Regions from separate parts of the Paraglaciecola aquimarina genome, predicted to be linked through region 1. Evidence: predicted binding sites of a transcription regulator. Region 1 holds the regulator's gene; each other region holds the start of a gene.

Evidence for each region. Region 1 encodes sigma-54, which starts transcription at its own class of promoters, with help from an activator protein. Its sites were predicted from a motif close to GTTGGCACGNNNNTNGNNT; they were not measured.
Region 2: RS130_RS19835 (Lcl C-terminal domain-containing protein) is a predicted target of sigma-54. The motif match lies at 1,818-1,836, and genes of this name have one in related genera.
Region 3: RS130_RS02695 (DUF883 domain-containing protein) is a predicted target of sigma-54. The motif match lies at 1,662-1,680, and genes of this name have one in related genera.

What each region holds. Positions count from the first base shown of each region.
Region 1 covers NZ_JAWDIO010000002.1:243,639-246,901, forward strand. Annotated here, with positions in the region: gene lptA (lipopolysaccharide transport periplasmic protein LptA) at 1-109, shown strand, start outside; gene lptB (LPS export ABC transporter ATP-binding protein) at 109-834, shown strand; gene RS130_RS01850 (RNA polymerase factor sigma-54) at 888-2,378, shown strand; gene hpf (ribosome hibernation promoting factor) at 2,404-2,691, shown strand; partial or broken gene RS130_RS01860 (PTS sugar transporter subunit IIA) at 2,713-3,155, shown strand; partial or broken gene rapZ (RNase adapter RapZ) at 3,156-3,263, shown strand, end outside.
Region 2 covers NZ_JAWDIO010000002.1:4,026,123-4,029,385, forward strand. Annotated here, with positions in the region: gene RS130_RS19830 (Lcl C-terminal domain-containing protein) at 1-62, opposite strand, end outside; gene RS130_RS19835 (Lcl C-terminal domain-containing protein) at 64-1,767, opposite strand; gene prsR (PEP-CTERM-box response regulator transcription factor) at 2,121-3,263, opposite strand, start outside.
Region 3 covers NZ_JAWDIO010000002.1:426,447-429,709, forward strand. Annotated here, with positions in the region: partial or broken gene RS130_RS02685 (DUF502 domain-containing protein) at 1-296, shown strand, start outside; gene RS130_RS02690 (endonuclease/exonuclease/phosphatase family protein) at 453-1,100, opposite strand; gene RS130_RS02695 (DUF883 domain-containing protein) at 1,731-2,045, shown strand; gene RS130_RS02700 (hypothetical protein) at 2,494-2,721, shown strand; gene RS130_RS02705 (hypothetical protein) at 3,178-3,263, opposite strand, start outside.

The DNA.
Region 1 (3,263 bases):
AATTATCGCTCAAGGTAACAATCAAGAAAGTGGCCGTGTTATCACGATATTCCAACCTGAATCTACTTCTGAAAGTAACGCCGCCAAACAACAGGAATCACAACCTTAATGGCCCAATTAAAAGCCACACATTTAGCTAAATCTTATAAATCTCGGCAAGTTGTACGGGATGTCAGCCTAGAAGTTTCAACTGGACAAATAGTAGGTTTATTGGGTCCAAATGGCGCAGGCAAAACGACCACTTTTTATATGATCGTGGGTCTAGTTCCTCTAGACAAAGGTGAAATTTATATCGATCAACAGGCACTGACGTTAGAGCCGATGCATGTTCGTGCGCGCCAAGGCATTGGTTATTTACCTCAAGAAGCTTCTATATTCCGAAAACTCACGGTTTATCAAAACTTGATGGCGATATTGCAAACGCGCAAGGAACTATCTAAAGAACAAAGAGAGCAACAAGCCGATTCATTACTCGACGAGTTTAATATCAACCATATTCGCAACAGCTTAGGTATGAGTTTGTCTGGTGGTGAACGCCGACGAGTAGAAATTGCTCGCGCTTTAGCAGCTGATCCTGAGTTTATTTTACTAGATGAACCTTTCGCCGGTGTTGACCCTATTTCAGTAAACGACATAAAAAAAATCATTCAACATTTGCGTGATCGAGGAATTGGTGTATTAATTACTGATCATAATGTACGGGAAACGCTAGACGTATGTGAAAAAGCTTACATTGTTAGCCATGGTGAACTGATAGCATCGGGTACTGCCGAAGAAGTTTTAAGTGATCAACGTGTAAGAGATGTATACCTGGGTGAGCAATTCAGGCTATAGTTAGGCCTTCGATTAGCTCGGCTGATATCAACAGAAATAAGTATAAGAAGTAAATGAAACCCTCTTTACAATTAAAATTTAGCCAACAACTCACAATGACACCACAGTTGCAGCAAGCAATTAAGCTTCTGCAATTGTCTACACTTGACCTGCAAACAGAGATACAAGAAGCACTTGATTCTAACCCTCTGCTTGAAGTTGATGAACAAGTAGATAATACAGGTGGTGACAAGGCATTAGAAACCAATCATGACGCAAATGGTGCGAATGACACGGCGGAAGTTAATGTCGATAATATAGAGTCTGGTGATGCCTTACAAAACAATGATATTCCTGAAGATTTGCCTTTAGACAGTACCTGGGATGAATATTTAAGCGCATCATCGGCACCGGCCCCGTCTACCTCTAGTAGCTCAGGCCCAGCAATGGACGACGACCAAGTATTCCAAGGTGAAACCACCGACAATATTCAAGATCATCTGCTTTGGCAAGTACGCCTAACCCATTTCAGTGACACAGACCAAGCCATTGCCGTAGCCATAATAGATTCGATCGATGAAGGCGGCTATCTAACCATTAGTACTGAAGAAGTACTGGCGAGTATGGATGACGAAGAAATTGAACTGGATGAAGTAGAAGTTGTTCTAAAACGTATTCAAATGCTCGATCCTATTGGCTCTGGCGCCAGAAGCGCGCAAGAGTGTTTATTGATTCAGCTTAAGCAATTTGCTGCCGACACCCCTTGGCTTGAAGAAGCCAAAATGCTGATCACCGACTATTGTGATCTAATTGGTAGTAAAGACTATCGTACGCTCATGCGTAAAACTCGATTGAAAGAAGATGAACTACGTGAAGCCATGCGCTTGTTGCAAACCTTAAATCCACGCCCGGGCACAGCGGTTGTAACCGGTGAGCCAGAATATGTCATTCCAGACGTATCGGTGAGTAAAAAGAATGGTCGCTGGGCCGTAGAGTTAAACCCAGACAGCCTGCCCAAACTAAATGTTAATCAACAATACGCAGCCATGAGCAAGAACGTTAAAAACAGTTCTGATGGCCAATTTATTCGATCTCATCTACAAGAAGCTAAGTGGTTTATAAAAAGTGTGGAAAGCCGCAACGAAACGCTACTTAAAGTGTCTAATTGTATAGTGCAGCAACAAATGGGCTTTTTTGAGCACGGCCCGGAAATGATGAAACCAATGGTGTTAAACGATGTAGCGGAAATGGTAGATATGCATGAGTCAACTATTTCAAGGGTTACCACCCAGAAGTACATGCATACACCTCGAGGCATTTTTGAACTTAAGTATTTTTTCTCTAGCCATGTAGCCACAGACGCAGGCGGAGAATGCTCATCAACTGCCATAAGGGCATTGATCAAAAAACTAGTCGCTGCTGAAAAGCCTAGCAAACCACTAAGCGACAGTAAAATTGCTCAATTGTTGGCCGACCAAGGTATTAAAGTGGCACGGCGGACAATAGCAAAGTACCGGGAATCATTGTTGATCCCCCCATCTAACCAACGTAAAAGCCTGTTGTAGGCGAAATTTAGAAGGAATAGGCAATATGCAAATTAACCTTACTGGTCATCACGTAGATATTACAGATTCTTTAAGAAACTATGTAGACACTAAATTCACTAAGTTAGAGCGACATTTTGAACACATTAATAATGTGCACGTTATATTAAATGTAGAGAAGCTGAATCAAAAAGCCGAAGCTACCGTTCACCTCAGCGGATCAGAGGTGTTTGCAACATCTGAGCACTCAGATATGTATGCAGCAATAGATGGTTTAATCGATAAACTTGATCGTCAAGTGATTAAACATAAGGAAAAAGTCAAACGCCATTAACACCAAGCATTAGAGGCTGTAATGGAATTAAAAAGCATTATCCATCCTGACTGCACACTTTGTGCAGTTCAGGGCAGTAGTAAAAAAGAATACTTGAACTCATCAGTCAAACCGCCATTCAAGTTGTGACTAACATCGATCAAGGCACAATACTCGCGAGTTTAATGTCCAGAGAAAAAATGGGCAGCACTGGTATTGGTAACGGTATTGCGTTACCTCATGGCCGCTTAAAAGGCCTTGAAAACGTTTTAGCAATAGTCGTCACCAGCGAATCGCCTATTCCCTATGATGCAATAGACAACCTTCCTGTTGATATTTTCATCGCTATTTTAGTACCAGAAGAACAGGCAAGTGAGCACTTAGGTACGTTATCTGCTATCGCACAGAAATTAACCAACAAAGACACCTTGCAACAAATACGAGACGCCAAAACTAATCAGGAATTATTTGAGGTAATGAGCTAAATGAAACTCATAATTATCAGCGGACGATCAGGCTCAGGTAAATCTGTGGTGCTACGCTCCCTAGAAGATCTTGGCTACTACTGTGTAGACAATATTCCAGTAAATTTG
Region 2 (3,263 bases), 3.8 Mb from region 1:
AGACAGGTTTGACTCATTGCAGCGAAAGACCAAAATAAACACCCCAGAATTAATAAACGCATATTATCGACCTGCCCTAACTAAGCGAATGCTCGCTGCTGTAGATTTATGTAAAAAATTATCATTGCCTGATGTAAAGTCTATCGCCCAAGCATTTTGGGCACCTTCAGCAGAGGTGCCATCAGCACTAGATTCTCCAGTCCAATACCAAACCGGCGAGCCCAACGCATCACTGGTATAAGGGAAGTATTCCTCATCAACAGTAGGCGCGCTAGTTCTACCAAAATGAACAATCGACAATAATTCTTCATGAGTTGGCAGTCGCCAATCTCTAAAATTACATAGACCTTGTTGGTTAACTTCGTTTACAAAAGCACTAGAATTACACTCGGCCAAATTGCAAACGGCATTAGTGGCCTGTTCATCCCCTTGGAATTCTATCTCACTCTCTTGGTACCAAGAAAAGGTGTGTTGACTACTGTGTAAGGTGGTTGTAGAAACAGCCGTTTTAACTTCCCATACCAAACCGGTAATATTATCTCTCACACAACTCCAATCTTGCGACGGGTCATCGACTTCGTCGCCAACTACATCTAACTTTGTAAAATCAAAGCCTTGCTGTCCTCGACCCGCTTTAGCCGACAAGCCATTCTGGTGAATAACATCTTGTCCACGTTGCCCGTCTTGCCCTGGGAAACCCGCCTGATAAAGACTCACCACTTCTGTGTTGTTAGCTTGTTGTGTCACACCAGTATCATTTAACGGTTGAATAGGTAGAGGTTTAACCGTTACCGTTATACTGTCTTCTACTTCATTACCTTGAAAATCTTCTATCTCTAGTGTGAAGGTAACACTTTGTTGTTGCGAAACTGCAGGGGCAATAGCATAAGTTTCTAGATTGCTTTTATCGGCGATGATAGGCGTATTTTCAGAGTCGTTTAGCCAGTTTGAAGTTAGTGGCCTAGAAGCCGCAATGTTAGTACTGGCAGCGCCATTTAAATTTATTATCTCGCCCGAAAAAACTTCGTGATTAACTCCTGCTTCTACTTTAGGCAAGGTTTGACTAGCACTTTGAATCGCCAAATTGACAACTTGTGTATCCTTTGCTCCTTCTTGGTCCGTCACGGTTAGGCTAAGGGTAATAACATTTGGTTCATCTACAATAGGCGTTGCAAAAGACAAAGTATCACCTACATTATTGATCCCCTCTAATATTGGTTCTCCGGCGGTTTGTTGCCACAAGTACTCGGCAATGGCGTCAGAATTTGCCGGAGGATCGGAATCCGTACTGGAACTTCCATCAAGGGTAATAATCTCTCCCGCGGGGAATTCATTTACAGACAAATTGGCAAAACTAGGCACAGTTAGTACTGCGGCTGGTAAGTTGTTAATAGGATTAACGGTGAATATCACTTCATCAGAACCACGATTACCGTTTTCGTCAATCACCACAGCTGTTAGCGTATAAATTTCTGTTTCAGTCACCGTTGGCGTAGTAAAACTAGCAAGACCTGTAGCAGGATCCTCATGGGTTATCGTGAGTGCTGGTGTAGCACGCCATGAGTAAGTATAAGTGTCAGAATCACCAGATACTTGGGCATTAACCGTAATCAATGTCTCTTCATTTACCGTTTTATTTTGTCCAGCATTCACTAACACGTCGGGCGTATCTTGCCCCGTATTACTATCAAGAGAACCTCCAGAGCAGCTGACAAAAAGTAAACTCACTACCCCAAAAATCAACAACCGTTTATGCACAACGCTCATAAAATAATTTACCAATATGAAGGAAAAAAACGTGAAAATTACAATTAGTAAAGCAGTAACTATACCAACCTTAAATAGCCAGCCATTTTAACAATGGCGACACACAAGGTTGTGAGAAATGAAGTGAGCGTTAGAAAATGCCAATCATTAAATTACAGCTATGGTCTGAGCAATATCGTTCAGTACAAACAACCGAAGGTAGCAACGATTGGCAAACTTGAAATCAGTGCCGCTATTTAGCAGCACTAATAATAATGCGAGCTTGAATTATGAATAAAACGGAATGAAGCAAAAACACTGGCGACGAGATGAATTTGCCAGTATTGATGTAAACACCAACAAAGCCGAGGCCTTTACACTCCTGTTTTTATATCTTCTAAGTGATATTTGTCGATCAATGAGTATAAAGTGGGCCTAGTCACACCCAATAACTCGGCGGCTTTCGACATATTTTTATCTGCCACCAAATAAGCGTTGCGTATAGCTCGACTTTCAGCATGCTCCCGTACTTCTCGCAAATTTAAAGACGTGAGGGTTGGCCCCTCGTCTTTAACAATTAAGCTTAGGTCTTCGGCTTGGATTTGATTACCTTCGGCCATGATCACGGCAGATTTTAATTTATTCTGCAATTCACGAATATTACCCGGCCACTTATGTTGTTTCATCGCTAAAATAGCTGAATCACTAAAGCCTTTAATTTTGGTTTTGAATTCTTCGTTATATTGGGCTAAAAATGTTTTAGCCAGTAACACTACGTCATTATCTCGTTCTCGTAGTGGCGGGATCATGATACTGATTTCACCGACTCGATAAAATAAATCTTCGCGGAATGTCTCTTCCGCCACCATCGATTGCACATCCCTGTGGGTTGCACAAACCACCCTAATATCGACTGGTATTTCGCTACGACCACCTACACGCTCGATTACCCGCTCTTGTAAAAAGCGCAACATTTTAGCTTGCAGCCCAATCGGCATATCACCAATTTCATCTAAAAATAAGGTACCATTTTGAGCCGATTCTATTTTGCCTGGAGTGGTTTTGTTAGCGCCAGTAAATGCCCCTTTTTCATACCCAAACAATTCACTCTCTAATAAATTTTCTGGGATTGATGCACAGTTTATCGCCACAAAGGGTTTGTCTTTTCGTAGACTATGTTCATGAATACTGCGCGCAAAGACTTCTTTACCTGTGCCGCTCTCTCCCAGTAATAAGGTACTGATATCGGTTTGAGCTATTCGCTCGGCTTTTCTACTGGCTAATAATATTCCTTCACTTTGACCTAAAATACGGTCCATCGAAGGTGCTACAGCACTCAGGTGGCGATTTTCCATTTCTAAATCAAATAGATTGATTGCACGACTCACTAAAACTTGGATCGTATCTGAATCAATCGGCTTCTGATAAAAGTCGTAAGCGCCAATTTTAATTGCTTTCAACGCATTTTGTTTGTCATTGTTCCCCGTCACCACTATTACTTTAGTTTGTGGTGCGAG
Region 3 (3,263 bases), 180 kb from region 1:
CGGTGAATTTAGTCAATATAGGCAAGCGGCAAAAAATGCAAAGTGTCGTTTCCGTTAAAATAACCGATAGCATTCATTTAATAGGGTTTGTCACTAGCCATGAAGGGGCAAAGACCTTGTTTAAGAATAATGAAAAGTTAGGTGTATATGTTCCCCTGAGTTACCAAATTGGCGGTTACACCTTATACATCGACAGAGATCAATTGACACCACTGGATATTGACGTAGAAACAGCAATGCGAATAGCACTAACTGGCGGTAGCATGCCAGAAACAAAAACGCCTGCAACTGAGTGAATTGGCTAAGCGTCACTTGCCTCCATACATTTGTAATATTTGCCACCAGCAGTAATAGTTAATCTCATGCATAGGTGTGATAAACACTTTCAGCACTGCCAAGTTAAGAGGCACGCCATACGGTCACCGAGCAATAATCAACACTAGCTGGCAACACTAGTTAACCTGATGAAAGGCCAATTCACTCATTAAAGGAAAGTGGTCTGAGTCAATAGACGGTAGTCGCTGTAGCTGAACTAAATGGAAGTGTTCACTATGAAAAATATGATCAAGCGGCCAGCGTAAAAAGGCATATTTAGCGTGAAAGGTATTATACATACCCCTACCAATTCTTGGATCTTGCAAACCACTGATCTGCCTAAAGGCTCTAGTTGTGGGTGACCATGCTACATCGTTCAAATCACCGGTCACTATGGTAGGTCCCAAACGACCTTGCACTTGCTTGGCAATTAACAGCAACTCCCGATCTCTTGGTGTAGCTAGCTTGTTTTCTGTGGGACTAGGAGGCGCGGGATGCAAGAAGTGACACTTAATTTTAAGCTTGTCTTGCAATAATAAATAGCAATGAATCGATGGCACTCCTTCTTCAACCAAATCAACTAACTGCACATCTTCTAAGGCATACTTGCTATACAAGTGCATACCATACAAGTTATCTAACGGACGATTAACACGATAAGGATAAGATGAGTGAATTTTTTCTAACGCCTGCTGCCACCAAATATCTGACTCCAAGGTAACTACAACGTCGGGTTGGTGCTCTTCAATTAATCGAATCAATTTTTCAGCCGAGTGATTTGGCATCAGCACATTGCTATTCATGATTTTAATCGAAGGGGTAGCATTTGCAGAACGACTGCTAGGCACCTGTTTAGGGTATAGCCAAGTGTAAGGCAATATCCAAAAACTGATAGAGCGCGACCAACAAATTGACTAAAAGTAAGCTAATAGACACCGCCTGCACTGATATGTAAAAACTACTACATGCCATAGGCACCAAGCAATACAGGCTATTTGAACTCGAGGAAACTCCCACACCCGGCATATCCAATGATCAGAAGGAACAAATGGTAATAACGTAATTATCAGCATAATTACCGTAAGGACGAATATCGATATTTCAAACATATTTATCCTTCAAACTTCAGGTCAAGTAACAACTTCAGCGCCTTATGGAACTGGAACTATGAGTATTTAGTGTACCCACCCAAACAGTAGCTGTCATGTATTAACAGCCTTTCTTTGATTATGTAATTTTTGCAGACCAACAAGTATGATTTACATAGAAATGTCTCGGCTCAGTTACCATGCATTGATAAAAAATAGTTAACACATTGATAAATATATAATTTTTATCAAAAAACGAGTGGCATAGAGGTTGCTTCTAGAATATTACTAGCGCGGAATTAACCGCCTTAGTTATAGGAGAAAATCATGCCAACCGCAGCTAAAACAGCAACTAAAGCAAAAGTGACCGACTCTCATTCACAGACACCTATCGCTGACAGAGTAACAGAAACCTTACATGAGTCAGTAAATACATTAGGTGAACATGCCACTGTAGCCGAAGGAAAGCTTCGTGAAACGGCGACAACGTCAGCGCAAAATTTCGAACAAAAGCAACAGCAAGCCAAACAGTACTGGGATCAATCCAGTGTGGGTAAATTCACCAAAGAAAACCCTGTAGCCACAGCGGGCATTGCTTTTGCTGCTGGGATGTTAATCACTTCGTTCTTCAAACGTAAGTAGAACAACTGACGTGAAATCATCTACGCAATCCCCTGTAATGAGCAGGCGTCGGCTGAAGCCGATGCCTCTGCCGCAGATGTAATATCAGCATGGGAAAAGGTGCTTCAAAGCATAAAGGTTAAAATGCGCCTGAATGCCGAATTAATAGCCGCGGACTTTCGTCTGTCTCTACGTGCCATTGTTATTACACTAATATGCATATTACTGCTGGTGGGATTAAGTCTAACTACCTGGATCACGGCACTCGTCGCTTTGTGCGTGGGGTTGATGCAGTGGGGTATGCATTGGGGATTATGTGTAGTAATTGTCTTGGTGTTACATGGCTTGGCGATATGGTTAGTGAAACAAATCATGGGATCATCTGTACAAGCGATTGAAATGAAAACCAGCTGTGACGCCATACTTCCTAAAAGAACAAATAATAGGAGCAAGCAGGATGTTTGATTTTATGCAAAAGCAAAAACAACAATTGGCACAAGCCAAGAAGGATCTTGAGGTTGCACAGAAATATTCACAACGCCGTCGCTTAGATGCCCAACAAAAAACTAAGATATTTCTATCTTCAACAACAGGCATTGCCAGCGCATTTGGCGCGGGTGCTATACATGGTGCTACCAGTAAGCAAACTCAGTCCCCTGTATCTAGCCTACTCCCCATGTTAATGCGTATGCTTTAACACCTATTAAGCATTACTACGCTAGACTTTGCAGGCGATAACACGGCTAATGGTTCCTTTTGTACACGTCAACTATGTCTGCCATGCTGGCCGCTGAACCTAGTGAGAATCACCAGCATCGCTTAATGCAGTTCCTTCATATTTCTAGTACCAATCTGCTTTAACGGCTTTGGAACTTACCGCCCGGACCTACGCTTAACTTAATCAACCTGAGTTCTGGATAAGAACTATCGTTTAAGCTACACACTAGTTTACGCTAAGCAATATCAATATAATTCAATGGCTTAATAAATTTTTGTCTACATAACCTCAGCTAAATGTTACTCGGTAACGAAACTTTTCGTGTATAGCAAGGCGGATTGTTGTACCTAATAACGTGTCATTGCTAAACAATCCAACGCCGCTAGATAAAAAGAGCATTATCCAGAGGTTCGGCTTATTCAGGGTTCAGGTTAATCAGTTGCCAGTAATGCTTTGTTCGATTTGAGTAAACTCGGTTAGTTCTTGATACTCAATAGGTAGCTTGTTATTCATCATTCTAA